Regions from separate parts of the Butyrivibrio fibrisolvens genome, predicted to be linked through region 2. Evidence: riboswitches for the same ligand, from Rfam matches in the RefSeq annotation. Region 2 holds a riboswitch; each other region holds the start of a gene.
The links. A riboswitch is a leader RNA that binds a small molecule or an ion and turns the genes downstream of it on or off. The one in region 2 is predicted to bind cyclic di-GMP.
Positions count from the first base shown of each region.

Region 1: it holds a riboswitch for cyclic di-GMP, as region 2 does, so the genes downstream of both, I7804_RS15410 (DNA/RNA non-specific endonuclease) here and I7804_RS04030 (methyl-accepting chemotaxis protein) in region 2, are expected to answer to the same signal.
Region 3: it holds a riboswitch for cyclic di-GMP, as region 2 does, so the genes downstream of both, I7804_RS12330 (ATP-binding protein) here and I7804_RS04030 (methyl-accepting chemotaxis protein) in region 2, are expected to answer to the same signal.

Region 1 is NZ_CP065800.1:3,679,167-3,689,767, forward strand. It holds gene I7804_RS15385 (DUF2075 domain-containing protein) at 1-412, opposite strand, end outside; gene I7804_RS15390 (hypothetical protein) at 691-1,701, opposite strand; gene I7804_RS15395 (hypothetical protein) at 1,714-2,343, opposite strand; gene I7804_RS15400 (M48 family metallopeptidase) at 2,362-4,749, opposite strand; gene I7804_RS15405 (hypothetical protein) at 4,777-5,448, opposite strand; gene I7804_RS15410 (DNA/RNA non-specific endonuclease) at 5,813-6,736, opposite strand; cyclic di-GMP riboswitch class I at 6,813-6,887, opposite strand; gene I7804_RS15415 (hypothetical protein) at 6,957-8,945, opposite strand; gene I7804_RS15420 (hypothetical protein) at 9,184-9,849, opposite strand; gene I7804_RS15425 (hypothetical protein) at 10,027-10,263, opposite strand; gene I7804_RS15430 (TlpA family protein disulfide reductase) at 10,570-10,601, shown strand, end outside.
Region 2 is NZ_CP065800.1:981,454-992,054, reverse strand. It holds gene I7804_RS04045 (ATP-binding protein) at 159-1,199, shown strand; gene I7804_RS04040 (DNA-3-methyladenine glycosylase family protein) at 1,278-2,138, opposite strand; gene nspC (carboxynorspermidine decarboxylase) at 2,242-3,465, opposite strand; cyclic di-GMP riboswitch class I at 3,742-3,817, shown strand; gene I7804_RS04030 (methyl-accepting chemotaxis protein) at 3,905-5,629, shown strand; gene I7804_RS04025 (DUF4179 domain-containing protein) at 5,794-6,375, opposite strand; gene I7804_RS04020 (RNA polymerase sigma factor) at 6,365-6,847, opposite strand; gene I7804_RS04015 (GNAT family N-acetyltransferase) at 7,323-7,841, opposite strand; gene I7804_RS19070 (CD3324 family protein) at 7,984-8,634, opposite strand; gene I7804_RS04005 (aminoglycoside phosphotransferase family protein) at 8,656-9,363, opposite strand; gene I7804_RS04000 (PDDEXK nuclease domain-containing protein) at 9,578-10,399, opposite strand.
Region 3 is NZ_CP065800.1:2,950,152-2,960,752, forward strand. It holds gene I7804_RS12315 (diacylglycerol kinase family protein) at 1-254, shown strand, start outside; gene I7804_RS12320 (phasin family protein) at 387-671, shown strand; gene I7804_RS12325 (ABC1 kinase family protein) at 792-2,414, shown strand; gene I7804_RS12330 (ATP-binding protein) at 2,504-5,449, opposite strand; cyclic di-GMP riboswitch class I at 5,641-5,716, opposite strand; gene I7804_RS12335 (diguanylate cyclase) at 5,985-7,736, opposite strand; gene I7804_RS12340 (sigma-70 domain-containing protein) at 7,809-8,552, opposite strand; gene I7804_RS12345 (zinc finger MYND domain-containing protein) at 8,686-9,684, opposite strand; gene I7804_RS12350 (2-hydroxyacyl-CoA dehydratase) at 10,169-10,601, shown strand, end outside.

The sequences.
Region 1 (10,601 bases), 1.4 Mb from region 2:
GATTATAAGACCTTAATTTATTCCATAACGCTTCAAAGGTCTCGTCATATTCAGGCTTGCTGAAATAGTTCTTATTAGCAATACCATCATTTTTGTTGGTAATAGTATACTTACCATCAGCAGAAACAAATTGGATCAGCTTAGACTCATAATCGAAAGTTACAGACTGATTGAATCTGCCGGAATATATGAAATGAACTTTGTTAAATTCGCGCTTTTCCTTGTTGTTATAATGCTGCTTCATTCTCTCCGCAACATTAGTAGACTCGCCAATATAGACCTTATCTCCATTTTCCAGGATATAAAGCATCGGCCAGTTGCCAAGATAATCATCTTCTCCGTAGCTGTCGCTGGGGAATTTATGATTGGTTATGACATAGAGGTTTTCTTTGGTAGCTTCAGAATTGTTCATATAATTGCTCCAGTCTTAGATTTTCTGTAAAGCAACTATAATAAGTATACTACAATTTTTAGTAACGCTGTTGATTCATAAAACTCATGCTTCTCAGTTATTTGTGATATATCTTTACTGTTGCTAATACAAATAATCTCTTTCAAATCCATAAAAGGAGGTCAGTTACCTTTGCCGCCGATACCGCAATCAGAGTCATTCAAATACTTGCCTATTTTTTTCATAGAAATCTACATGTTTCAACAAGGAGAAAAGCAATGATTCCTCGATATGCTGTATCACACAACCGCAAACGTTTCCAAAAAACGTTCCGTAGAAACTGCAATATCTGACGATTCATCACTAAGAATACCATCGTCTGTAAGTATCTGAGTGTCCAGAACTGTCTTAATGGATACAGCCAAGCTCACGCACGATGCTATGCATTTCTTTGATTCATCTGAGTACTTGCTATAATCATCTCCTTCAGCACCAACTATATCTTCCATTTTGTATATAAATGGAAGAAAGTAGGAATCAAGTCTTGCCAAGAGATTATGAAACATATAAGTCCTGCGTCTTATCGCTTCGCACTGTTTAGAAGCAGTATCAAGCTGACCTGCAAGCTGTATGGCTTCAAGACGGTTGGTTTTAGCCTTATCCAGATTCTTCTTAGCTGCTGCACCAGCAACAAAGCCCATAACAAGAAGTGCCGGACCTGCAACAAGACCGCCAAGTACAACAGCACCACCCGCCATTCCCAGGCCCCCAGCAGCTAAAGATCCTCCGCCAAAGAAAGCTAAGGTAGCATTGGTTGCAGCAGCTCCGCTAAGGGATGCTATCGCAGTTCCAGTTGAAGCACATGCTAATGCCTGCGCAGCGCCATAAGCCCCAAATGCAGTCAAAGCACCTCCTGCTGCCCCGGCAACGCCGCCACCAGCAAGTGATACTGCAAAATTCACTAGTTGCTTAAGCTCTGTAAAGTTCTTCTCATCAAGCTTTATCTTACTTAACTCAAGCAAGCCCTCAGACTCTCTAAAGTCAACATTTTTTATCTTTGTAAAGGTATCCAGAAACTCTTTCATGCTATTATTCAGGATATATACCTTTTCAATTCCAAGTTGTTTTAGAGAATCTCCGCATGCAAAACGCTGACAATTAAGATAATCTGTCGACTCCTCAACAATCTGATTGGCCTTCTTGTTTATATCCTTGGCAGTATATGAATCCACCCCTGCCTTAATAGTCTTTCCAACTCCCAAGCTTCCTGCAACGGCTGCTATTCCTATAAATAGTATTGGTAATGGCATATACCTTCCTCCCTACAGAAGAATGAGCGCTTTTATGCTCTCGTAAATAACCTGCTCCCGTCTTTCAATTTCTTTTACTTGTGCATCAATCGTCAGATAAGGCCTGTTAGTGGATTTAATCCATTCCAGTTCTCTTTCAAGATCATTGACTGTAAGATAGCTGCTCTCCATTTCAAGAAAAACATCCTTGGCGATTTTTAACTTATTTACTATGTATATCATCAGCTTCTTCTCTAAATCATTATAAGAATTGTCACTATAGACAAGTGCAAGTAGATCCCACACCAGCATTTTCGAAGGAACATATCCTTTATCAAATACCTGCTTAGAAAGAAGTGCTTCTTCAACGCCGTTTTGTACAACCTCATAATAGTCCTCGCCATCACCTGCTTTATCAAGATTCTTCTTACAAGCCTTAACAATATAGTCCCTTCGATTTACAAAATCAGGATCCAACTCCTTTCCTATCAGGTTGAACTTCTCTGCTTCTCTTTCTTCTATTTCTCCATCAACTGTCATCATGTAATAAATGATCTTTGCAGCATTAAAAGGAGATATAGCTGAAAACGGCAGATCATCTATGCAATTTATCGTGGTATCTAACTTCTTTGCAATATCAAGATTATTAACATTTTTCTCCATGTGCACTTCCTCACTATGTTATAGGATAATTGAATCATCAGAATCCATCAGTTCATCAAATTCCTTTTGATCAGCAAACTGGATCTCCCGACCTAACACGCGCTGAATTACCACATTACCTTTTATAACAAGATCAGAATTACCTGTTTTAAATCCCTCATTCATATAATCAAAGCCAGTCAGGAATGCTTTAAGATCTTCAGCCAAATAGTCTGATACTCTCTTTTCCAATGCATCTCGATACATTCTTATCTGATCTATAACATCAATTGTTTTGGCTTCTGTAAGAATGAGCTTAAGGTGAATAAGCTCTGCCTCTTTCTTCTCGTTCGATATCTCTTTGACTATAGCAAGAGCAGCTCTGCCAGCACCGACATAGTTGTATCTTGTAACAAATGATCCAGCAAAAAGAACCCAGTTACCACATGATTCAATTCCGGCATGAAGCGCTGCATCTGCAGTGTCTGCAATGTTAAAAGTCATGCTTGCGATCATCATCATTCTATCTACCGATCTGTTTCCAAATGGAACGACTCTGTTCCATCTGATATTAGCTATTCCATTGTCAGCATATTCGGTTGCAAGATGATTAATAAAAAAGCCTAATCTTACAACAATCTCATTTAAGGCAACTGGTATTACCTGTTTTCCAAGATTCTTGTATATAGATAGCTCATGTCGTAGGTCAAGTTTCTGATGTTCATAAAGATCATTAACAAAAGCAGGCAGCCCCGAGTCTTTAAGAATTGGAAGTCCCGATATTTCATATAGCAAGGAAACAAATATACCAGGTATTCCCATTCCTCCACCGGCAGTATTCTTCGAACCACCCATATCACTAACAAGATGGCCAAACCAGTTATCTGCACACTTAGCAATCTCTATGATCAGAGGCGTTGATGCAACAACATGAACAATGCCATGAAGCGCTTTAGGAACTTCCTGATCTGTTTCTTCCTCATATGTTTTTTCTGCCAAAGAAACAAGCCAGTTAAGTATTCCTGTTATAATAGCAGGAGAAAGAATTTCAACAATATCACCTACGTCTGTCTTTGCTAAAACAAAATGCCACTTACCCTCTTTATTAACAAACGTTCCTATCCTTAGAAACTGAACTATTATAGCGGACATAAGTCCAAGCGGCGTAGGATGGTGTGCAAGATCAGCAAGATGGTGATTACTCGCAGAAACTCCTATACCAGCACCCTTCCATACATTATCCTGTGCAACCTTAAAAGCCTTCTCCAGATCAACGATTGCATCTTTTAATCTGTCATTTTTAAATCCTCTCGCCTTTGCATATTTTTGAATAAATTCATTGACCTGCTTATGATTTAATCCAATTCCTTCTGGAGTTATACTACACTGCCCCACAAACAATGCATCAATAATTCCTGAATAAATACCACTAATTACTGCAAATGCATAGTCTGTTCCATCTGCACGATTATTGTACTTTTCCAGCTTGTAATTAATCCTTTCCAGCTCTGTATCAAGATTTATTCCTTCAGGAAGTGGCACCTCATTACTGTTTGTATCAGCAGCTGAAACAGTTATTTTGGCAGCCACTATTTCCTTTTCTTCAATTTCTTCTTCTGGAATATTATATGAACCATCAAGAATCTTATAAAATTCTTCAGATTCAGCCCATGTATGACTTTCGTATACTCTGGTAGCAAGTCTTGGATGGCTATTCCACTGATCCAACATCTGCTGAAAAGCCTTAGCAGATTTGGTTTCATCAATAAAATCCTTGAGATCAAGCGCCTGCTTAACAAACTCATGTCTGTTGATATCATCTCCGTATCCATTAATCTTAAGAAGACTGTCAATTAAAGCCTCATCACCGCCATCACATAATACAGCTGCCCTGTCAGCAGACAATTCACTACATCTGTCCCAAAACAGCAATGCTCTTTCAAGATTTGGAGTAATCAGCTTTCTCACAGCAGGAAATAATCTAAGTGGGCTGTTATCTACCCCATTAACAAGATTTTCAGCCATCGAATGATATAGACTATGTTTACAAGCGATATGTCCACATTCATGGGCTATTATGCTTGATAGTTGCTGCGGATTAAGCTCATCAACTAGCTTTGATGTAACAATCACAAAAGGCTTTGTAGTTCCACCTGTATAGGCATTCATATCCCCACTTTTTATATAATAGAACTCGGGAATATCAATACCTAATTTATCGCATATAGGCGGAAGCAGCTTATATACTTTCGGCATCTGCTTATCACCAAGTCTTACAAGTTCAGACATATTTTGAATTTTAGCCATTATCTCTGTATAATTGGCTGAATACGCCTCACACAGCTTTACGAACCTTGGAAATTTACTTAGTGCATCAAATGCGCACTTATCTAAATGATGCCTGTATGTATCAGCACTATATGACATATTACCCCTCCGTATCAGAGTTTAAATCTATCTGACATCTTTAATAATGCATTTAGCTTCATTGACTGCAACGAATGTTAACGCAAGCAATAGACTTTTACTTTCATCGTTAAATCCAATCTGGTAGGCTGTCTTCGAAAAAAGATCCATTGGCTTTATCTTAAACTCTTTCTCTGACTCAAAGGAACTATCTCTAGCGTTTAGCCATACATCCCACAAATCTGAATGAACCTTTATTCTCTTACTTTTCCCAACTATAACAATCTCCACTGTTCCTACCTGCCGTTTTCCAATATATAAAATAAGATTCCGCGAATACTTCTTGTGAAATAAAAAGCCCGATTTATCAGGATTATCAAGTACCACGCTACCAATCACATTTTCATCATAATCATAAAATAATATTCCATTGAAATTATCTGGGCAGCTTGTAAAGAATTCTATCTTATTATCTGCAGTTGAGAACACATAAGTTTTCGTATCTTCATCATTCTCATGACAAATAGCTAATAAATGGTTTTTATATTTGCTAAAAAAGGAAGTCAATTTAAATCTTTTATTGATCTTCTCCTCCTTTTTTTCAGATTCTTCTTCCTTTTTTCGATCATGTTGATCTTTGGCTGCTATAATTGCGCTTGTTCCGAACAATACAAACGTATCTTTAGCAATTTTGACAGCTGCATCTCTTAGTATGCCCATACTCTAATTCCTCATTCGATAATATACGAGTGATGCCACAATTTTGTAATTATCAGATATGAAATATCCATGCAAAGTATTCAAAATAAAATAATACTTATGAAAACTTTTATTTACACTCAAAATGTCTTTTGTATTTATTTCTTATACTTCTTTTGCTGTAATCATATGAAATCCTCATTGTTTGTACATCAGAAAATCATGAGGTATTTTTCTTCGTCTTCTTTTATGGTCATGTTCTTCCTCGTAAGTTTATCTGTAAATGCAAAATGGAGGAGCTATCGCTCCTCCGTATATAATTATAGCATTTTTTAGTTAATTGCGTTGATTAATTTACACTTTATCATCATCTAATTACTCATTCTCATGGATTGCACCGCTTACAAGGATCATACCCAAGATTTACAAGCTCATCTCTCGTTCCTTCATAATACATTTTGTTCTTTTCCTTCATATCGCTGACACTGCTGCATGTAGGATAGTGGAATTTCTTAGTATTTGTATTAACAACGTAGCTATACTGCTGCGTGGTCTGGTCTGTAGTGCTTCTGGTTACATCTTCTTCTGTCACATCATTTGGTATAAGAACATATCCGTCTATAGCGCTGTTGCTGCCGTCTGCGTAATTGATATTAACTCCCGGCTGTACGTTGTAGCAGAATACGTTGAAGCAGATTCCCTGTCCTGAATCTTCTACGGAGTAGCTTTCAATCTGAACTCCTGTACACAGGAGGTTATTGCCTTCAAATACAGGTGTAACCCTGTACATTACGTGATTACCGGTTGATTCTATGTAATTCGCAACCATGTTTTCATATGGAAGCATACCATCAACGTTCATGTACCTTGTGCCTGTGACAAGGTTGTTCTCATTAGCATTCTCGCCTGTGAGCTGGTAGCCTATAAGATGGCATCTATTGTAGAGATATGGCGGATCTGAGTCAACGAGTCCTGGGTACTTGTTCTGATTCCAACCTGTAGGCTTTACAGTTCCGATTGATCCGCGGGGCTCTGTAGGCATGAGGTCCTGACCTATGCATGCTACAGCTGTTGTACATCTTCCAAGGCTATCAAGTGCTCCATACTGTTCGTATGATACTGTGGTGATATCGGATGCTGCGAAGGTTGGTATATTGCCGTTTAGGACTACTGATGCACTTCCTGTATAAGCCGGTATGTCGCTCTTGGCATGGGCTTTGGTAAGTGTTAATCCCGGCAGGCTACTTATCAGTCCTATAATAATGAGCATCGCCAATATTCTGTTTATCTTGAAGTTTGCTATTCTCATGTATTTATCCTCTATCTCTTTTCCCAAAAGGTAATAAAAAAGGCACTGCACAGCTGCAATGCCCATTACTCGTGTTACATGCAACTGGCTGACTCTGAGAGTCCCTATAGCTTTGTGTCACCAGATCGCTCTGGCTTTACCGTAAATATGTAATCGTTATTTAGTTAAACTCAAGTATAATTATTTCCTTCTGTCATGTCAATATGTTCATGGCGCTTCCTCAGCCAAACATCGGAACATCCTCAAAGTCACCTACTGTATACTCGCCGCATATAACGCCATCTTCTATATTGAATCTGACGCCTACTCCATCATCGGTGATAAGATCGACATATGTCTCTCCGTCTGTTTTGTACAGTGTAAGGTTTGATCCTGCAGGAATAGTTTTTTCGGTCCAATAATACTCACTGTCAATATCGTCAGATGAATCTAAAGTCATCTCCTTTTTGGTCACGATAGTCTCACCTGTTTGTCCAACAGGATTGCCGGGATTGATAGAATCTATGCCTACGTAGTACTCAAACTTATCAACGCTAACAGGCATGCCGTCAAATCCAACTGTAAAAGTCTTCTTAACTACAGACCTGCCAAAGATATCCTCAGCTTTAAGAAGTACAAAACTGTTTGCATCTGTGATGTCATTATAGAACAAAGAGTAATCTTCATATATGCGTGGTTCGCTTATCTTGGTATTGTTCAGATCAAATACATACAATGTGTCGCTGTTACCCTCGTCTAATATGTTTATGTACAGATAGCTCTTTCCATTTGCTTTTTCTATTAAAAACATGTTTTCAGTATTACATAATATTTTTTTCTGGTACTGGGAGTCGCCATTTGAAAGAATGAATTCTTTATAATACTCCTCGGGTACATTTACCGAAAGTTCAAATTCCTCTCCGCCTACAGTAAAACTGTTTTCCTCTCCTTCAAGCTTTGTAACCTTCCAGCTAGGTGCTGTCAGTTCATCATTGAGCTCTATCAGGTTTTCATCGCCGCTAAGACCATCTATCTCATCTCCGGTTCCTTTGACCAGATCACTGATCCTGTCTACGATCTCGTCCTGTGTCAGGTCTTCACCTGTGTAGCACTCATACTCTGTTTTGCCTTCATAATCTTCAGACCAATCATCAAGTTCATCATCTGAAGGCACTCCGTCTCCATCTTTATCCTCATAGTTATAGTATTTCTCTGAATATGCCACCGAGACTTTGTAGTTTTCATCCATCTTCATGTAATAGGTATATAGAATTGCTCCAGCATAATCTGTATTATAATTTACTGCAAGACCTGCTTTAGGATAGTAGTCGTAACCACCGTTACCGCCTGCGCCGTAGCCCCAGTCATCTATGGAAAGTATTAGTTTTCCATCTGCGAAGGTATACATGCTGACACTGTAGCCCGGATAATCGATCACAAGCTCCGGAACGTCATCATCATCAAAGTATATGAGTTTATACTCATAATCTGCATAGTCATGGCCGAAGCAGTATCTGCTGGCGATCATCTCATATGCTTCCTGATATGAGTCGAACTGTCCATCGGGATGTCCATCTGTCAGAAAAGCTATAGTTGCAGCTGCTGAAAAGTCACTTCCAAAATAGTCCTCAATAGCTTCAGGTTTATTAAAAGTATTATAGTTATAACTATCACTATAATCCTCATACTCTCCGGTACAGATCTGGATCATCTCTCCTTCCTGAGTATCTCCGACTACAACTACATCTGAGATACCATCAAAATTGATGTCGCATATTCCAACTTCACTAATCTCATCATAATATGTATCATCTTCCTTTGGAGAGTGATAACGGGAATAATACACCTGTGCAAGTTCTGTATCGTCCTGCATTATCTTGAATGAAGACCACTTGCCTGCGTCCTTATCGATAAGCGGTATGAGTTCAACTTCGCCAAATGGCTCCATGGTTACTTTCATGGAGTTTTCATCAAATGCTACTACCTGATACCCATCGCCTGAATAAGATTCTTCTGCCTCATCTGTCTCTTCGGAAGTCTCATCTTCCTCTTCATCAGTCTGTTCTGTTTTTTTATCAGATGGATCATCTGATGACTTGCTATCCTCTTCACCTGCTGCATTCTCTTTGCTTGCTTCCTCAGTAGAATCGTCATTCATCGACAGATCCGTATTGACGCATCCTGTAAGTGTGAGCGCGAGGATACATGCTACTACTATTTTTCTTTTCATACTTGTCACTGACCTCCATTAAAACGCATATATGAATGATACCACGGGATGGGGATATATTTGCATGTTTTCTGATGAAAGGTGGGTTTTAGGGGATGGATGTCAGCCATGATCGTTTTTTCTAGTGAGAAGGGCCGGAACCTGATCCGGAACCCAAAAGATAATAACCTAAAAATGAAACAAGTCTACAACAAAAAAGCGCAGTGAACCTGCGCCTTTTCTATTCCATACGGTCAGTTCATACTTCACTTCTAAGTCTTTTATTGTATTCGTCTAATGCTTTCGATGTCTGATAGATATAGACGATTTTCATAATGCTTACAATGAAGATTACTATTACTGCACCTATGATCAGAAGCATACCAACAACATACGCTAGAATAATGCTACACAGCATAGCGATCAAAGAACCTATATACAACTTCCATAACCGTAGCCACATTTCTGATAATTCGTCATCCACTCCTTCAAGTACGTTAGAATGACCGGTGAATTCACTATAATTACCAATAAGCTCCGCTATTAAGGAAACCAGCGAGATAATAAATCCAAAGGCTATAAAATCAACATCTTCAGAAGCCCCCGATGCAGCAATCTGGATAAGCTTAATAGCATCTGCTGCTGAAGTTACTAGAAAACAATAGCCTGCTATACGGTATTTTTCTTCCTTAGACGAGATTTTTAAAAGAATGAGTCCATAGGCAATGGATACTATAAAACTTATAATATTGCCTACAATTAAAAGATCTTGAGAAGTTATGATTATTTCACTACTAAGTATGGATGCAATAGTATTCAGTATGAATAGCCCAAATAGGATCATGAGCCAACTGCTTAGAAAATGTGCACTCTCTGGTGATAATCCTTCTCCCCTGTATCTTTCTTCATAAATTGTTTCTATCATATTTAATTTTCTCCCCGATTTAAAATCTTTTTACGCGTCAAAATTATTGATACGCGCCAACGTATTATACAAAAATTTTAAGTTTTACACAATGTATGGACGTATCTGCATCTCACACTGTCGTGGACATTATGGAGATAAATAATAAATGCTTATAACAAGCTTTCCATATGTTAGTTAGTTCTTTTCCCACCAATAAGCCGGATCTGAGAAATTCTCAGAAAGCCATCCTTCATAGTCATCTACTTCTTCGCCATCGATTGTGAATACACCGTCATGATACTCGGCAATGTATTCTTCTGTATAGGATTCTGTAGAGATTGTCGCTCTCATGTAATAGGAATCGCCTGCTCCGCCGCTTCCCCTATATGTTCCATCATTCTGAAGTTCTTCGAAACACCTTGTAGTAGTCATATTTCCATAGTACTTACCGTCAATGTGCGACAGGATCAGATATACGCCTGCATTAGTTCCAAGATCAAGGATAAGTTCCTTGCCATTTTGACCATCAAGATCTACATATGTAACTCGCTTTATCTCAGGTTCGCCAGCTTCTGATATGCTTTCGCAGAACTTGACAAAAGGGTGTTTTGAGACGATGAATGGGTTATGTTTATCTGTTATAGCTAAAACTTATAACTAATATATATTATTTTATTGTAGTCAAATCCCAGTGTTGGTGCGATAATAAGTCTTAAATTCGGGCAGGAGGAAACTATTATGAAAAAAATAATATCACTAGTTCTTACAGG
Region 2 (10,601 bases):
TATATTAATGTGCTATTCACAGCACTTTATGATGGCCAAAAGAATTATGAAGAATTATGAAAATATATTGAATTATGAAGAATTATGAAAGTATAATAAATTATGAAGAATTATGAAAGCAAATTAAACTATGAAGGATTATGAAAGGATATAAATATATGAAGAAGAATAATCCATTCACCCTTACCTTTGGAAAACAACCAAATGAATATATAAACAGATATGAAAATACAGACATGATCTTAAGTACATTTGAGGCCGAAAATCCAATCAGCCAAGCGTATCTCATAGAAGGAATAAGGGGCAGTGGTAAAACAGTCCTTATGACTTCCATAACAAATGAACTTAGAAAAAACAAAGACTGGATAGTAATAGATCTTAACTCCACACAGAATCTGATCAACGACTGCGCCATGCGGTTAATCGACTCTTGCAAAAAAATTCCTGATTTCCTCAATCAAGGATTTAATATATCAATTGCAGGTTTTGGTATTGGTGTTAATGGAAATGATACTCCACAAGACAGCGTTAGTATCATAGATAATATACTGTCTTCATTAAAAAAGCATAATAAGAAAGTGGTCATTACTATTGACGAAGTAATGCATGATGAAAATATGCGTCACTTTGCCAGCCAGTTCCAAATATTTGTAAGGAAAGATTATCCTGTTTTCTTATTAATGACAGGTTTATATGAAAATATTTATGCAATTCAGAACGATCCGGCTCTAACATTTCTTCTAAGAACTCCCAAAATATCTCTAGAGCCTCTTAGCCTACATCAGATAACAAAACAATATTCTGATATTTTTCAAATTGATGTTGATAGTGCAAAGAACCTCGCAAGGATAACCAAGGGATATGCCTTCGCTTTTCAAGCGCTTGGTCTTCTCTACTATGAACATAGAGATGAAATGGAGCTAAGCGATATTCTTTTAAAACTTGATGATATGCTGGATGATTTTGTATACAAAAAAATATGGTCATCTCTATCAAAGCAGGATAAAGATGTTGTTCTTGCAATAAAAAAAGATGAAACAAAAGTTAGTGAAATATGCAAAAAAACCGGTATGACATCCTCTATTTTCTCAAGATATCGCGACAGACTTATAAAAAGAGGAATAATCATGTCCTCAGGACACGGTTATGTCTCCTTACTGCTTCCACGATTTGAAGTTGTCGCAAGTACATATGAATAAAACGTATAATGATCACTCGTAATATTTATAACGAGTGATCATTATTATTCTCCATAAATCCTGCAATTACATTTTGATTCAGAAATCAATGCTTCTTTCGTATGCAAACATATACTGCTGCATGACTCCTCCGTAAGGGCGGTATGCTTCTATAGGAAAGCCTTCCGGATAATATTTATCCTGTATCTTGTTCATCCATACATCGATCGGGAATGAGTCAAGTCTGTAGAAACCAAAGAGCATAGTGCAGTTTGCAACCTTCTTGCCAACTCCGTACAATGAGCACAGTTTGTCAAAAAGCTCTTCATCACCAAGGCTCTTCCACTTATCAAGATCAACTACTCCATCAACAGCAGCGCGGGCTGCTTTATATATGTACTGGGCGCGGTAGCCAAGGCTGCAGGCATTTAAGTCATCCATAGATAAAGATGAAAGCTGCTTCGGTGTAGGGAAAGCGTATAGCTTCTCTCCATCGGCTTCTCCTATTACACTTCCTGCTGCCTTACAGATTTTCTCAACAGATGCTTTTATGGCAGGTATATTTTTCCTCTGAGATATGATGAAAGTAATAAGGGTCTCCCAAGGATCCTGTCTTATAATACGGATTCCATCGCAGGCACTAGCAGCACGTTTTAAATAACTGTCATCCTCCGGAATACGATCTATTATCTTGCCGTAATCTGTATCAAGGTCAAAATAATCTTTCCAGATATTATCAAAGTCTGCATCACTGCAATCCATGGTGACAATGCCAGATGTCATATCCTGCTCTATGTTAAGGATCTTGCCAAATGCTATTATCCTGTATTTAATCTTTCCGGATTCTATATCAGATGTGGCACCACCTGTCTCATCTTCCATAATTCTGGTCCACCTAAAGCACTGACCGCTGTCTGCAATCTGCGCAAGATCAAACTGTTTAAGCTCTAATTTCTTCATGACAAACTCCAAGTATTATAAGTTTTAAAAATATGTGTTTGAAGATTGATACATTTATACAAAACTCCAACAATCCTCAAACATATGGTTAGTTATTATGTTATCAAGACAATCTCATCTTAAAGTCTTCATAGCCGAACTTCTTAATAAGTCTTACGTCACCTGTTTCATCCATGGCATATATTGATGGAAGGCACATTCCATTGAAGGTGTTATTCTTGACCATGGAGTATATAGCCATATCTTCAAATACCAGCCTGTCTCCTATCTGTATCTCCTGGTCAAAAGAATAATCGCCTATAATATCCCCTGCAAGGCAGGTGCAGGAAGAGAGCCTGTAGGTGTACTTCTTTTCAGAAGCCTCACCTGAATCTCTAAGCGGAGGACGATATGGCATCTCCAGAACATCAGGCATATGACATGCTGCTGATGCATCTAGTACCAGTATCTTAAGATCGTTGTCTACAATATCAAGAACCTGAGTTACAAGATATCCGGCATTCAGGGCGATGGCTTCGCCAGGTTCGAGATATACTTCTACATTGTATTTTTCTTTTATATTTTTTATACAACTGATAAGCTTTTCTCTATCATAGTCTGCACGAGTGATATGGTGACCACCGCCCATGTTGAGCCATTTGATCTGGGGGAGTGATAGATACTTACCAAACTTTTCTTCTACTGCTTTCAGAGTTGTTTCAAGATCATCACTATTTTGTTCGCAAAGAGTATGGAAGTGGAGGCCGTCAACATAGTTAAATACATCACTATAGTCTGATAAGCCTTTTTCAAATGAAGATAAGGTTATCCCCAGTCTTGATCCGGGTGCGCAGGGATCGTAGATAGCATCTTCCTGCGTGGAACACTCCGGATTTATGCGAAGGCCGATTCCTAGATTCGAAGTCTCATTAGTGCTTTCTTTACTATCAGTTGCTCCTTCGATTCTTCCAGATTTATCATTCTGATCTTGATGAATATCAGCTACGATCTTTCCATATTTACTTAGCTGGGCAAAAGAGTTGAAAATCACGTGATCGCATATTCTTGCAATCTCTTCTATCTCGTCTTCCTTATATGCCGGAGAGAAGACATGATTTTCAAGTCCCATTTCTTCTTGACCAAGTTTTGCCTCAAAAAGGCCACTTGCAGTTGCTCCTGCAAGATACTTCCCAATAAGGGGATATTCGCAGAATGCAGAGAATGCTTTCTGGGCAAGAAGTATCTTACAACCTGCTCTTTTACTTACATCTTTTAATATCTCAAGGTTTTCTTTCAACTTCTTCTCATCAATTATATAAGATGGTGTTGGTACATTATTAAATTCCATGGCTAACCTCGTTTTCTTTCTAATGTCTTCATATATCTACAAAATTTATATAAGGATTCTAGGCACAAAAACACTTCAATGCCTACGATTTATAATACATCATGTCGGCATGTGGGTAAAATCGTTGATAGGGCTGATCTACAACAAAAAAGATTTCTATGCGATTATATATTTTTCCCAAACGTTTTATCAAATACTATTACTTATTTTGTCGATTATTTATATTGTCAATGAAATAGCAACTATGTATAATTTCGTTTTGTGTGTTAACGAAAACAAAAACAAAGGCAAAGCAGACGAAAGTCTGTGACGCAAAACTACAGGGACTTTGAAATGTCAGCCAGTTGCATTTATATGAATCTGAAATCGTGATCACTTTCAGACATTTAAGCACGTAGACATTGGTCCTTCGTGCTTATTTTTATGAATGAGGTTACAAATGAAGAAATCTAAATTCTCTTTTATTGGAAAATTGTGCGGTACTGCTCTTCTTATGCTTATAGCTATGTCTATTATTGTAACGGCTGTAGGCGTGTCTATGGTCAAAAAAGCCTACTACGACTCTTTTGCCGAAGAACTTCATATATCTGCACTACAAGTATCCGAGATGGCAAGTCAATGGTCAGGCGACTGGTCACTTAACAGTGATAATGAACTTATGAAGGGTGACGTAGCTATTCATGACATATTTCAGAGTCAGCTAGATTCACTTAGTGAAAAAACCGGAATATCTTATACAGTATTCTTCCAAAATGTTAGAAAGATAACAACTCTGACTGACGCAGATACCGGCCTTCGTATGGAAGGAACAACCGCCTCCGAAGCAGTTACCAGTACCGTTATCAGCGGTGGCAGTGAATACCTTTCTACAGATCTTGAGATTGGTGGCAACAGCTGGTATGCATATTATCTCCCTATCAGAAACTCTGACGGATCAGTAGTTGGAATGATTTTTGCAGGAAGATCTACAGAAGATGTGGAATCCAGTCTTTCTTCTGCTGCAATGAAAATGAATGCTGTGAGCGCAGTTGTACTATTAATAAGCTTCATCATCGGTTTAACAATGCTTCTTGTATCAAAGAAAATTGTAAAAGACGTTGTAAGTGGTCTTGAAAAGCTTGGCAATGGAGACCTTTCTGCATCATTTGATAGTAAGAATATTAGTCGTAAAGATGAGTTTGGTGACATTGTAAGAAGTGCTGACGGTCTTAAGAACAAGCTAAACGAAGTTATCTCTGCAACACTTGCACTTTCGGGTGAAGTTACAAAGTCAGGTGATAGCCTCTCTACATCAGCTCAAACAGCTTCACATGTATCAACTCAGGTTGCAGAAGCTGTAGGTGATATCAGTAAAGGTGCTGTATCTCAGGCTGAAAGCGTAGAGACATCTGCTTCTAATACTAACGAAATGGGTGATAGCATTGATGAGATCGGAGTAAGCGTAGAAGACCTTTCAAGTGCTACAACCCAGATGCTCACTGCTGCCAAGAGAACTGTCGAAGCTCTCGACGGCCTTATGGAACAGAACAAGACTGTTATGGCTTCAATGCTTGATATCGATGCTCAGATCAAAGCTACCAACAACGCTGTTAAGAAGATTGCTGATGCATCTCACTCTATCACTGAGATATCAAGCCAGACCAACCTTCTGTCACTTAACGCTTCTATCGAAGCTGCAAGAGCCGGTGACTATGGTAAGGGATTCGGCGTAGTTGCTAATGAGATAGGTCTTCTTGCACAGCAGTCAAGTACAGCTGCTACAACTATCAATGAGATAGTAGAAGATCTCGTAACAGACTCTACTAAGAGTATGGAAATAATAGAAGAACTAAATGCAGCCTTCAATGAGCAAAGCTCCCAGCTTACAAGCACAAAGTCTGATATGGACGGCGTTGTAACAGGAGTAAACAGCGTAGAGCAGAACACCCAGACAATATCTGATAAGGTTAATATGCTCAACTCTTCCAAGGCTCAGCTCATCGACCTTATTGCAGAGCTTTCTGCTATATCTCAGCAGAACGCAGCCTCTACAGAAGAGACCAATGCTTCTATGGAAGAACTCAATGCTACATTTGCACTTATCAGTAACTCAGCATCAGATCTTAAGGATCTTGCAGATTCGCTTAACCAGAAGATGAATTTCTTCCAGCTTGCGACTGAATAATTCTATTGTTTGCTGAAGTCTTATCATATATAAATAAACGCGCGATTATATGGCGCATATAAAATGTCAAAAGGCGGAATGAGTTTAATGTTCTCATTTCGCCTTTTGTTGTGCAGCTTCTAACGCTTGCACTGATAGTCACAATTGTTTTGGGCTGTGCATGATCAGTATTCCGGATACTTATCAGGGCTTATGGCCCAGCCGTTCTGATACCTGACTGTTACGTACAGATCTTCATCCTCTCCATCAAGAAAAACATAACAGCGACCATCTTCAAATTTGTCAGTGATATCCACTACCTGATCCATGAAATACAGGATAACTCTACCGTCATCATAGTATTCCACGTCAACATCATTAACAAGGTCTGCCAGTAACTCTTCCTCTGTAAGAGGTCTTTCTGTTCCATCAGGCTCTATCGCTATTCCTCCGCCTCCGGATTCTCTTATATTACCATCTTCATCTGTATATTCCATTGTGTAATTACCAGCACCGTCAAATTCTATGGTAGCTGTTGTCTGATCACCATGGATCCAAAGCTGGATGATTCTCTGGATACCTCCAACATTAGCTGCATATGCTGTTCCTGATAATGCAATAACTGCAAGACATATTGCAGCTGCTGCCACTACGTTCTTTATTACTGCTTTCCTCTTTAATATAGCCATTTTTTCATCCTCCAATGAAAAGTCGCAGGAGGTCTGTAATGCAGAGAAAGCTTTTTTATAATTATCTCTATTGCTCATCTTCCCATCCCTCCTTAAGTGCGTTTTTAAGCATTGCACGACCGCGCGATAATCTTACCTTTATATTGCTTTCTGAAATCTTTAAGATATTGGCTATCTCTTTGACGCTGTAGTCTTCGTAGTAAAAAAGGTGAACTACAACGCGATATTTTTCGTGCAACTTCATAACTTCTTCGAATAGGTCTCTACTTTCCGGCGTTTCAAAAGATAGAGTTTCTATATAATCTTCTAACGGTACTCCATTCCTGTGCCAGAAAGATGCCTGAATATTTTTGGCTTTATTGATTGCCACTCTGAGTAGCCATGCGCGAATATGCTGCTCGTCATCAAAATTTTTGTGTGTCATGTAGTACTTTAGAAATGTCTCCTGAACAACGTCTTCTGCATCACTGGCATTCTTGCATATACTAAATGCCGCGGCATAGACATTATTCTTGTACATATTCATTAGTTCCTGTACAGGTAATCTCATGTTGTCCCTCATTTCTGAGTATTTTTAGGTTTTAAGTACTTCAAATAAGGCCTTATATTATTATTACAGTTGTGGAGTCCAAAAGGTTACAAGTTTGAACGATTAATTTTGCATACTACTTGATGATAATGCATCCTCCCCATCTTTTAATCCCAGTATCTCTACTACTGCTTCACTGATTTTTTCCTTCATGCCCTAATTCCTTTCCTATGGTTTTTTGATAAAAAAAGAACCGCAATAGATTTAAAGCAATCTGCTAAATCAATTACGGTTCTGCTCATATTACTTATTAACAGCACCGCACGGCAACAAGACATACGTTCCTGTAACCATGCGGATAAATGCGATAGTTACAAGAACTTATGTCTCCTTGCTCTGCGTCTTAAGCTGTTTGTCAGTAATAATAAATTCATACGTATATTTCCTTAATTTTTGTAATGAAAACAATATACATTACATACTAAAAAGTGTCAATTCACTTTTTCCAAACACTCTTACTTATTTCAAATACGCCATCGTGATATGGACCTTCTCCTGTGAAAAAGGTTTCAAATCCGCACTTTTCCAATACGCGGCCTGATGCTTTATTTTCAAGAAGGCGGATTCCATAAACTTCTGAAACGCCGACTTTATCTGCCATAACAGGCAGGAATGCACTTACTGCCTCTGTAGCATAGCCTTTTTTAGTATACTGCTTTGCTACATGGTAACCGATCTCCCACTTTCCATCACCAATCGGAACAAGCTGAACATAACCTATGTTCTTGTCATCTTCTTTGGTGATGAGCGCGTAGATAAGTGGTCCTTCAGTAGAGCCATACTGAGACATTATAAACTCTATGGTTTCCTGCGCATCTTCCAGTGTTTCAAAAACTTCATCCGGAACGAATCTTCTGATATCCTCATCCAGGGAGTTCTTGTGGACATCCAGCGCCATGTCCATTGTCATTTCTGTTATTTTTAATCTGTCTGTTTCTAATAAAATATTACTCATAAATCCTCCAATTTATTCAAATTATTTTTATTCAAATCAATTTTAATAAAATCATTTTGAATAAAACTCTCCTGAATAAAACATAGCATTTTTAGATTTTTTCAACTTATGTGTAACTTCTTATCTTTTGAGTTAAACAGTTCTATCTCTGGAAGTTTTTCCCAAAATTATTCCAGAAGAACCTGTACTCTTCATTTCTTGCAAAAACAAAGGCGTAATGGGAGTTTCTTTTTTCTTGCTTTAGATATTTCAGATATTCCTGCTGATAAGGTACAGAAAATGTATGATTCTTATAAATGGCTATCAGTGGGAGATCCGAAAAATCCTCAGCGCCGGAATCCACCGGCTCATCAGTGTCTATGCTAATGAGCCGCAGTGGAATCCTGACAAGTTCTGACATAAAGTATTCTGAATAGTCAGGAACATCTTCATCCATCGAGCTCAGATAAGTCCGTACCCATTCTTCTCCAAGGCCCTGTGATGCATAATTCTCTGCTGAAGTGATAGTTGGTGAAAACATGGGTAGATTCACCTTTTTACCATAAACAAGTTTCTTAATGGTCTCCGGTGAAAGGTAGAACTCTTCCGCTATTTCCATGATAGAGTGACCGGCAGAATAACGATTGCATATCATGGCGTTACGCTTATCCAGCCTGTCACGATAGCCGGATGCTTCCCCCCAACCCTTGGCAGATTCCTGCTTAGGGATATATATCACTTTTCCTTCTGCATACTTCTGAACTTCTTTTAATAGTTTTTCAGGAAGTATATTCTTGGCGTTTTCATATTTCATTGGGTATCTTCCACGCTTTTCTTATAGTTTTGCCATGCGTCCTTCTAAGGCATTAAGGGATTTAACGATAGACTCGCATGATTCAAGGTCATCAATTGATGCGTGCCATCTAAGTGTAACGATTCCCTTGTAATATGCCATGCATAAGAAACGCTCTTTGAAATTATCAATCTTTATATTCTTTTTCTTAGCATACTCATAGAGCTTTTCCGGTACCAGGAGATATGGCTTGTTAAGATCAAGGATTGCAAAATCCATCATGAAATCCATGATTCCGGCTCTTCCCCAGTCAGCACAGTAAGTTTTTCCATCATCATCTACGATCATATTGCAAAAGAAGGTGTTGTTGTTTGCAAGGTATCTCTGGCCTTCACAGAATGGTACATACTTAAGAGCTTTATTTGCGATCTCGTTGTAGTAGTCTTCTTCAAGAAATGTTGTTCCGAACATTTCCTTCCAGTTCTTCCAATAACCATCTTCAGGTTCTTCTACCATGTCTGCACGGATAAACTCTTCCAGTGTTTTGTATGGAGCCTTGTTATTCTCATCAAATTCTCCGTAACCTTCCACTGCAGATACATCAGTAGCAGCGATCTCGAAGATCATGTCAAAAAAGTTCTCATAGCACTTCTCAAATTCTTCAGGTGAAAGCTCACCAGCTTTTCTGCCCTTGGGGCTCATCTCTATTTTTTCTTTAGTAAGGTTTCTTATAAAAATGTCTCTATTCATGTTATTGTCCTCATCTATTTGCTTTGCGTAATGTTGTAATCCCTTTTGTATCAGCGCTTTTACAATTATGATAATAACAGCAGTAGCGCTTTATTCAAATAGAGAGAATCGTTATAACTGAATTATACCTATTTAGTGTCACTCATTTATTGTAACAAAAAGGAGCCTGAAATCCAGACTCCATGCGTGTTCGACCGTCATATAAAACAGTTTGCTATTCTTCTGTATCAAGCAGCCTCTTTAGTTCTTCTATATCCGGCAGCGCCTTCCTTAGCTCTTCTGACATATCCCTTGATGTTTTATATGTTGCTACTCCTATAGGCTTTGAATAATCTTGGATAACATAATCCACAAATGATTTATTCATATCTTTACACAGGATAAGACCAATGGCAGGATTCTCATGAGGTTTCTTTTCAAAGCCATCAAGCACACTCAAATATCCCTGAAGCTGTCCTAAATACGAGGTTTTAAACTTTCCTCTCTTGAGTTCTACAGCAACCAAACAGTTCAGTTCTCTATTGAAGAAAAGCAAATCGATATACTGATCTTCTCCGAATGCATCCAAGTGATACTGATTGCTAATGAATGCAAAGTCCTTTCCAAAAGTAAGAATGAAGTTCTTTACATTGTTAACAATAGAGTTTTCAACAACCTTCTCATCTATATCTGCAGTATCACGAACATCTATTTCTTCTACATTGATGAAATCCAGAAGGTATTCGTCCTTAAAAGTACTAACTGCCTTTAGGGCCTGCATGCCAGGTGTCATTGTCTGAGCAAAGTTGTTAGGAAGAGTACCTTGATGATGATATAAATCTTCATCAATCATTTTCTCTAATTCACGGGTTCCCCACTTACTATGTGCACATTCAGAAATATAAAATATTCGTTCCTCATAGTTTTTGACTTTACTCAGTATTACCCTATGATGAGTGAACCCAATACTCAAATAGTCATCAAAGGGGAACACTTCCAAATTTGGCACTTGTGAGTGCCAAATTTCCGAATCAGAATCTCTATATTTCTGATCCATAACCCACTTCTCTCATACCCATGAAATCACAATTTGTGATTTCACAGCTACTTCCTCCATATAAATAATAAGACTCTGCTCCGTTGCCTCAATACACAAATTATACCGTTTGGATATGCATTTGTCATTGAATTCATAGTTTAAAACCTGCTCTCTGTACGATTAGAACGCACTAAGTTTCTTCTATTCACTTATTCTATGA
Region 3 (10,601 bases), 2.0 Mb from region 2:
TTATTCTTAAGATAAGTCTTAGCGAATGGTTTGTATGCATCTTGCTTTTTGCAATAATCATTCCTCTTGAGCTTGTAAATACGGCGATTGAAGCTGTTGTCGATCTTGCAAGCAAGGATTATAACCCTCTTGCCAAGAAAGCAAAAGATGCTGCAGCAGGTGCCGTTTTAGTAGCTGCTATACTGGCAGCTGTTATTGGCGGCATTATATTTTTTCCAAAACTATACCATTTTATATTTGATATATTCATTTGATATGTTTTTAGCACACTAATCAGATCATCTTAAAAAGATGTTTTGATAAATAAACTGAATTCGAAATACACTTATGATCCGTATTTCTGATTCCAAGTTACAAAAACACATGTATATAAGGAGGATTTCATCATGGCAGACAACAAAAACCCTATTACTGACGGTCTTAAGAAGCTTCTTCTGGCAAGTGTCGGCGCTGTTGCTCTTACAGCAGAGAAGGCTGACGAGCTGGTAGGAACCCTTGTTGAAAAGGGCGAACTTACTGTAGAACAGGGCAAAGAGCTCAACAAAGAGTTAAAGCGCACTTATAAAGAACATAAAGAAGGCTCTTCCGCTCCCAAAAACATGGAGGATTTTGTAGGATCTCTTTCTGAAGAAGAGCTCAAGAATTTAAAGGAAGCTTTAAAAGACAAATAAAGTCCATGTTTTTTCATCATGTATTATCACCGTGTATATTCATGGATCAGTATCTAACTGAATGTACATGGACAATACAAAAAGATAACCAAAAAAGTTATGCCCGAGGCTATGAGGAATATGACAGAAACCACTACCAAAAACACCAAAGACAACAGCTCCAGATTTAAAGAAATCCGCGAGGTCCTTATGCGCAATCACATAACCCGCGGCATATCTCCCGAAAAGCTTCGGACGATTCTCGAAGAATTAGGGCCCACTTATGTTAAGCTTGGGCAGATAATGTCCCTTCATTCGGACATCCTGCCCAAGCGTTATTGTGATGCTCTTATGGAGCTTACAACAGATGTAACTCCCATGCCTTTTGAAGAGGTCAAAGAGGTCCTTGAAAAGTCATGGATGTGCGATATAAAAGATATCCTATCTTCTATCGAAGAAAAGCCCCTTGGCTCAGCTTCTATAGCACAGGTTCATAAAGCTGTCTTATTAAACGGCGAAGAAGTTGTGATCAAAGTTCAAAGAAAAGGCATCTACGATATCATGGCCCGCGATATAGGTCTTCTACACCGCCTGGTATCGCTTATGCCCAAGATTGGCGATCTTAGGAACATGGTGGATCTTGACATGGTCCTTGATGAGATGTGGACTGTCGCCCAGCAGGAGATGGACTTTTTAAAGGAAGCTGCCAATATAACCGAATTTGCACATAATAACAAAGACGTGGCCTATATAGGTGTTCCGCAGCTATACAAAGAATATACTACAGACCGCGTTCTTGTTATGGAATATATAGATGGTATATCTATAACAGATATAAATAAGCTTGAAGAAATGGGCTATGACTGCCATGAGATCGGTCAGAAGCTTGTCAATAACTTCATCAAGCAGGTAATGGATGATGGCTTCTTCCATGCAGATCCTCATCCCGGCAATCTGTGTGTACGGGATGGCAAGATCATATGGCTTGATATGGGGATGATGGGAAGACTTACCGAGCAGCAGCGCCGCATCATGATGAGAGGCGTTGAAAGTATCGCTCTTAGAGATGTATCTATGCTGGAAAGCGCTGTCATGGACCTGTGCGATGAGTTCGGGCCTGTAGACAGAGCTTTACTGTATGAGAATCTTAGGGACTTTCTAAATAAATACGGGTCTCTTTCCATGGGTTCTATCAATATCCCGGAATCCATGCAGGATCTTATGGATATCATGAAGAGTAACTCTCTGGCACTGCCACACGGCGTTACTATGTTGGCAAGAGGCCTTGCACATATAGAGGGTGATCTTGTAGTTATCGCACCTGATATCAATATGTTCGACATAGCTGCATCAAGAGTTGGTGAGACATATCTTGAAGACGTGGATATAAAAACTGAGCTTAAGTCCAATCTTAAAAGACTCTACAGATCTGCAAGTAAGGGAATAGAACTTCCGGGTCTTGCAACAGATGCGTTAAAAGAATACCTAAAGGGAGAATCCAGAACCAATCTAAGGCTTCAGATTTCAGGTCCCTTTGCAGAGCTTGTCTATACGTCTGTACGAAATCTTGTTATTGGAATGTGTCTGACAGGTCTTCTTATCGGCTCTGCCATAATCTGCACTACCGACATGAAGCCACAGGTATTTGGAATTCCATTTCTTGGATTCATAGGATTTGCCATAGCTTCAACTTCTGCAGGTTTCCTGATCCTTAGGTTCATGATCATAAGATGGCTCAAAAAGCGCAGAATACGCAAGAAATAGATTATTCTATAGATAAATATACTCCGCCTTGTAGCATAGTTACCACAAGGCGGAGTAATTTTATTAGCAGATAGGTTCGATCATACAAACTATATGCATACATATTTCTTAATCTCACTTATCAGAAGCTTTGGATCAACAGGCTTCGACAGATGCGAATTCATCCCTGCATCTTTCGAAGCTTTTTTGTCATCCTCAAAGGCATTGGCAGATACAGCTATAATAGGTATGGTCTTTGAATCCTCTCTGCCTGAATTTCTTATGGCTCTGGCAGCAGTAAGGCCATCCATTACAGGCATTCTGATATCCATAAGTATTGCTGCAAGTGTTCCCTCCGGAAGGTTTGTATATGTATCAAGACCTTCTTTGCCGTTCCAGGCTTTTTCCACTTTGACATTCTCGCTTTCAAGGATAGCACATACTATATCCATATTAAGCTCATTGTCTTCGCAGTACAGAACAGTCTTACCTTCAAGGCTTTTTTGCTCATAATCTTCTTGCAGATCATCGAGCATGGCTCCTGCGCAGACATCAAATACAAAGACAAGAGTCACTATCGTTCCTATATTTTCTTTACTCTTAATATCAATTCTGCCATTCATCTTCTCGACGATAGATTTGACAACAGAAAGCCCTATTCCTGTCCCTGCATGATCTGTCATCTCACCTCTGTCTTCCTGCGTGTAAGCATCAAACATCGTCTTTTGAAAATCGCTGCTCATTCCGATTCCGTGATCCTGAACGCTTAAGGTATATTCGACCTTGCCATCGTCTATCATGCTGCTGGTCAGATCGATCTCGATAGTACCGCTTTTACGTGAGAACTTAACAGCATTGGAGATAACATTTAGTATCGCCTGTTCAAGTCTGCTATAATCGATCATTGTCGGAAGGTTTACTATTTCTTTTCTTCTTAATATAATTCGTATATCTCTTTCTTTTGCAAAGGTAAGTGCAACATTTTTAAGGCTGTCAAAGACCTGTCCGGGATCACACATCTGAGGATTTAGTTCTATCTCGACTCTTCCCAGATTACTCATTGCAAGTGAATCGTTGATAAGCAGCTCCAAATAATTGGCACTGTCTTCTATCTTGTACAGATAATCCAGATTGTTTACCGAATTTATACCATTTCGAATAACGCTTCTGGTAAGCCCCAGTATCCCGTTAAGAGGCGTCCTCATATCATGGCTCATATTACTGAAAAATCTCTTCTTGGCTTCAGACGCTTTCTTTTCTCCATCAAGCGCTGTAGACAGCTTCTGGTTAAGATCTTCAACCTTACGTCTGTTTCTTTTGCCAATATGATTTATGATCACCAAAAAGAAGATGACAAGACCTGAAACAATAACTACAAAGCCGTACATAGGGTTATCATATATGAAGGCTCTAAAGGTCTTCGGTGTGTAATTGTCAATATCATATCTGCTGATGATCTCAGCTCTTTTTTGCTGAGGAAAAGAGTTACATGCTTTATTAAAGATTCCTATAAGGAAATTGCCACAGCTACTGTTAACAGCCATGCAAAAGCGCAGATTTCTATAAGATATATCTTCAGCAACAAGTGCATTGGTCTCTTCTTGTCCGACAAGCACTACTGCGCTTTCCAAGGGCAGCATTGTACAGGCTTTGGGATGAGCTACAAGATAACGCCTTGTAGCTTCTAAAGAATCAAGGAATACAACATTATCAGTATCGCTTAGGCTTTGAAGTATACTATCATTAAAGATTCCGTCTCCATGTCTTTTTACGATCGTATCATAAGAATATTCTTTATCATTATGGACACTGGCAAGAGAGGTATCAAAATAGGAATCACACTCGTAATATCCTCCCATTTCGGACCGGCCAAAATCCGATATAAAGTCGATCACTATATCTGCTCTTTGCTCATTATAAGCATTTATATATTCAAATCTGTCAGATACTTCATAAAATTCATATGAAAGGCCTATACTGTCAAGTATAGAAGTTGTCATATCTACAAGGATACCTGATGGTTTACCGTTTTCATCGAGATAAGATAATGGACAGTTATCGGGATTGACCAAAAGAGTAAAGGTTCTGTTATTAGTTATAAGAGAATCAAGATAGAGTTTCTCTGTGGATGTGAATGTAATATTACTAGTGCCGTTGCCCTGATAATACTTGGACATAAGTGACTCTTTAAAGCCTGCATCAACAGTCTCTATCTGAGAAAGAGCATGATTAAGACTGTCCATGAGGTCACTATTATCAAGTCCTGTGGCAAAAAACAAATAGCTTGGATCAAACTGTGCCAAAATTGAAACTCCGGGAAAGTTATGGGAACTTCCGGAAACAAAGGCATCAATATCGCCGTTTTCAAGAGCAGCAATTAGATCTGCATCACTGTCATAATAATATCCCTTGTAGGTAAAATAATTCGATTCTGCAAAATCCCTGACTTTGTCAACATATGTAGTCCCTCTGACAATTCCAAGCCTTATGCCTCTCCATTTGGAATAATCGCCGGCAAGAAAAGTTGTATCGCCATTTTTTACAAATATGGTCGTATACTCCATAGCAATTGGCACATTGCAAAAGATGAGCTTATCAGCCCTTTCCTGTGTCCAGGTTATACCGCCTATAAGGTCGATCTCGCCCTCAACAGTCATCCTGTACAGATCAGAGAATGCTATATCTTCATCATCTCCTATATATTCATAATCCCACCCGGTATAGGTTCGGATCTTTTGAAGATAATCATAGCAATAACCGGAATATCCATAATTCTCATCATACATCTGAAAGCCGTCTATCATAAAATATCCAACTTTAACTGTCCTTGTCCCTATTTTTCCGTTTTTGTAATTAGCTATATCAGAAGATGGCGCTATATCTCCATAGAAATTCGCCTCTACCGGTTCATCATCAAGCTTTTCAGCTTCCGGAGGCGCAGCTTTGGAATATCTTATAGTTTGCGGCAATGCAAAAGAAACAGTCATGATAATAACTGTTATAAGACAAAGCATAGACTTTAAGATCTTAGACCTAAGACTATTATTTACTCTCATACTGTGCTAACTAAGCCAATCCTTAGTTCTGGGAGTTTCATAAAAATATTATGATCATATTAAGAACGATAAAAATCCTTTTACCGCCTACGTCATATAAATATATCGGAGAAAGAGTGAAAAAAGATTATTTTTTAACAATAACAAGTAAAAAACCGTCTGCATAAAGCAGACGGCAAGAATTTAAAGTACAGTGCAACTGGCTGCCATTTTACAGGCCCTATAGCTTTGCGTCATAAGCTTTCGCTTATTTTGCTAAAGATTATCTCGTGGATTCAACGTAGTAAAATATAACAGATTTTTTTAAATAAATCAACACCTTTTTTCAAAAAACGCGAAAATCCCGCATTTTTTTATTGTGTAATATTTACAAAAAATGACCACCGGTTTTCTTTAGTTTCCCAGGTCAGAATGTACAAAGCCTTATATTGTAGCACTAACAAAGGGTTAATTCGTCTTAACTATTGAATAAGTTTAGCAGCAAATAACAAGATAGATGTCAAAAACTATTAATCCTTCCATCTGTCCAAAGATATCAGTCAGTGCTGAAAAACACACAATTTCTTCCGGTTTTTTTGGCATGGTACAAAGCCTTATCCACCCTTTTATATAATTCCAGAATATTATCGTTTGGAGACATACCGGCTATACCTATAGATACAGTTAGTTCCGGAACCGGATCATAATCTTCATCACAGATATCTCTTCTGATACTCTCAGCAAGGTCAAGAGCCATGGTCTTGGTGATATTACGAGCTACGATCATGAACTCTTCACCGCCCCATCTTCCGGGAACACAATCATCATTCATGTAATTCTTAAGAATGCCTGCAACCTTTCTAAGAACAATATCTCCGGTGTCATGTCCATAAGTATCATTGACTTGCTTAAAATAATCTATATCCATAAGCAGGAAGAAAATCTGATCGCGGCTTTGACGACCTTCTTCAATAAAGCTCTCCATTATTTCTTCTATCCTGCGCCTGTTATATATTCGGGTCAGATCGTCAGTTAGTGCCTTTTGAGCAAGATTTTTGTTAAGTCTTTCGAGTTCTCCTGTTGTCGCCTGAATAAAGCTTACAAGGCGCTCAACCATGGATATTTCACCACTCATTTTCTTCTGGGTGAGCCTTGGAAGAGCCATTACAGGGATTCCTGCAGGAGCGTTCTCTCTCATACCAATTGAAATAAGAGTTGCATTATGGATATAGATTTTTTTGCCAATCCTTATGTATTCACCAAATGTATAGAATCCGGACGTGCGAGCGATCTTATCAAAGGGTGATATTTCGCAGTCAATATCATCTCCCCAGAAACTCATCCTCGTCATGCAGGAATAGATCCATATCGCCTGAGGCTGGAATAATCTGATCTTGTCCTGAGCTTCGTATACACTGTCCAGGATGGCTACAGGATCACCATAGCCAAGTCTTACTATATCACCGTTTCTTAGTTCTCCGCCAAGGTAGAGAGTTCCGTCACTGGCACATTTTAAAGAGATCCTGGCAACGTCAACACCATATTCACTATACATAAGCGGGAATTCCAGTGCATTTCTGGAAAAAGAACTGTCATTTTGAATTTTCAAATACTTTTTGTATACATTAAAAGCAGGCTCGCCGTCTAGTTCATATAGCTTCTCAGACTCGGCCTTAGTGACTGTCATCGAATGACCCAGTTCCTTCCAGCCAAGTGCATAAGCTGTACTGATATGAAAGTCCTCACCTGAATACAATACGCATACTATACCAAATAGGGATATTCCATCTTCATTAAATACAAAGGTATCACTTGTATCATCATACTTGGCAGCAGCTGCGCCGAATACAGCCACAGATTCATTACACTTTTCGAGAGCATCAAAAAATTTCTGAGCATGGAGTCCTGAATGAGTTGCAACAATTACTTCTACAGCTTTTGCATAAGGATCGCTGTCAACCATTTCTTGCATGAGAATGCCGTTATCAAACTCGCTCCTATCCCTGCAATCATATATAATTGTTTTAATCTTAGTCTTTTCAAAAAAAGATATGGATATCTGAATAGAACGATCTGTAAGATGCCCATCCTTGATCTCTCCACAAGAACTGGAACCGGCAATTTTGATTCCCGGGAAAAGAGATTTCAAATATGATACCATCTCCATTGTCTTATCAAGCTGAGCATATCCAAAATAAATATGAGCAAGAACCTGAAAATCCTCATGTTCCTTTGCATATCTTCTTGCTTCGTCAAAAGAGTTGTCCTTTTTGCTATTACTCACGATTTCATACAAAAACTGTTTCATAATGCCCCCGAAGCTTAATTGTGAATTTTTTCAATGGCCCTATTTGACTACTGAATCATTATCAGATCAGATTCATTCTTCGTTAAAATCTATATCTTCTATGTTATTGCCTGTCATGCGGATAGCTTCGATGATATCATCTTCTGTAAGGTCAGTTTCTGCAGCAAGTTCTTCTACTGTTACGCTTCTTCTAAGCTCTTTGGCAAGTTCTGCTGCTTTGTCAGCAACCTTCTGAACGTGTTTGACAGCCTTTTGGCCTCTGGCATCTTCATCAAGATTATCAGATATAAGCTCTTCCATCGCATCCATCATCATCTTGGTAAGGAAGCTTTCAGCTTCTTCAGGTTTCTCTATGGCATCAAGCATTGTGACACCGGATGTAAGTACCAGATTGCCCTCACCTATAAGATCTTCGATATATACGCCCTGTTCGGCATACATCTTGGCAACATCGGGAACTGTAGGAAGATAGATCTCTATAAGCCTGTTTTGTGCTGATTTATCTCCTGACATTGCAGATATTGTAATACCAATCTTCTCACTATCCGTTACTTCCGGAAGTTCTGATAAGGATTCGATATAATCTTTAAGATAGTTGTGTTCTTCTTCTGTAAGGAATTCTTCAGGGTCAGCCGGTGTTCCTATACCAATTCCATGTTTCTTAAGATAATCATATACAAGCGCAAGCTGATCATCAGATAGTGAAAGCTTATCAAAAGCTTCTTTTACCTGCTCCTTAGAAACAATACCTTTCTGCTGTCTTCCAAGATTAGTAACATCAGCAAGTAATGCGGCAAATTCTTTTTCTTTATCCATATATCAATATTTCCTATTCTGTGTATAATTAATTTTCTAACTCAAACTTTATATTTGAGCATGCAATATATTTGGTAAAAAGTCTTCGTTATCAGCTCAAAACGAAATATATCAGTAAATCGTGCAAATGTGATCATTTCTCAACATGAACATGAGTAAAGAGGTGATCCTGACAATACTCATAGGCTCCTTTACACTTGGAGCAGTATCTGAACTCAAGGTTTGGATCATCAATCTCTGTACGTCCGCATACGGCGCACTTATGATGTGCAGATCCTGGAGCTGTCATGCGCTGAGCCTTTTTAGCATTTTCAACATTATGTCTGAATTCTGTTCTTCTTCTTACTTCTGAAGGTCTGTATCTTCCGGCCTTTCTCCTAAGTCTGCTGGAACGGTCTCCAAAAAAGAAAATAACAAACGGAATGAGTGAAGCTATAAGCACTATGATACCTGCTATGATACCGCATCCGCCTATCCATCCTGTCATAAATCCATACTGCGCAAAAGCTCTTATCAAAGTTACAATAGACATTACAAATTTATATCCATAAAGAGCTGCATATGCAATTCCAAGCCACTTCATCTGGATTGGGATGATGAACATAAGAAGTACAGTCGCATCCGGGAATGTTGCAGCATATGCAAAAAAGATAGACATCGTAATATAATAAGGAATTGTGCAGCTTCCGACAGCTGTGCCTATAAGCTGCAGAATCTGAGAAAATGTCTCACTTTCTGCACCTAATGAAAGTCCATATAAAGCATATGCTCCATAGAGGACAAAACCTGCAATGATAGTGATAATAAATCCAAGGAACAGGTACAGATTGTATTTAAAATCTCCCCAGGCGCTTTCCATGGTTCTGCCGATTGGCATATAGAAAAGCAAGATAGAGATCGCATACAAAAGAAAATTATCCTGAAGTGGTATAAGGATCCATGTTACAAGTCTCCAGATCTGTCCATGAAGGATCATGTATGGATTGAAGCTGATATAATTATCAACAAATAACGGATCTGCCTGGCTTCCCATAAGACATACCATATATCCTATGGCATAAACGATCATAAGTTTGATCGTAAGATCTCTGATGGCATATCTGCCAAATTTTCTTTCAAGTTTATTGAACATAATGACCTCTTAAATATTCATGTATTTATCGCCAAAAATCCATAGAAAATACAAACTAAAAACAAGTGCTCATATTTACATATGCGCGATAATAAAACTTAATGTGGCAATATTAAGCGCAGTCGGTAAGTACTTACATCCCACTGCGCTTCTTCATCCTTGATTTTAGCATTTATTGTATTTTCTGTAAATGAATAGCGCAAATATTTCTCAAACACTTTATAGTTTTTTAACTTGGATTTTTTAACTATAGTAAAGTAGCACATTGAAAAAATACCGGTCATGTTTTATAATCACTAAGAATGTTTTTAGGGATTTCCTTTTAATAAGAAATTATAGTTGAATATGAAATTACAATTATGTGGCAGCATCAAGATTAACGCTAGTGTACTGACTAGGGACGCTGCCGCCGTTTTTTGTTAAGAGACGATGTGTAATATTACAGTTATCTTCGGCTTTTTGGTAATTTCATTCGGAGGTTTAGATGATTTCAAAAGACTACACACTTGGCATTGACGTTGGATCTACAACTGTAAAGGTTGCACTTCTTGATCCGGAACATGAACTGATTTTTGCTGATTATAAGAGACATTACGCCAATATACGTGAGACTCTTGCCGAGCTCGTCAAAGAGGCTCAGGCCAAAGTTGGCAACGTTACGATCCATCCTGTGATAACAGGTTCAGGCGGTCTTAATCTGGCCAAGCATCTTGAAGTTCCATTTGTCCAGGAAGTTGTTGCTGTATCTACAGCACTTAAAGAAATTGCTCCTAAAACTGATGTTGCTATAGAACTTGGCGGTGAAGATGCCAAGATCATATATTTTGAAGACGGCAATGTTGAACAGCGTATGAACGGTATCTGCGCAGGCGGTACAGGTTCATTTATAGACCAGATGGCATCTCTTCTTCAGACTG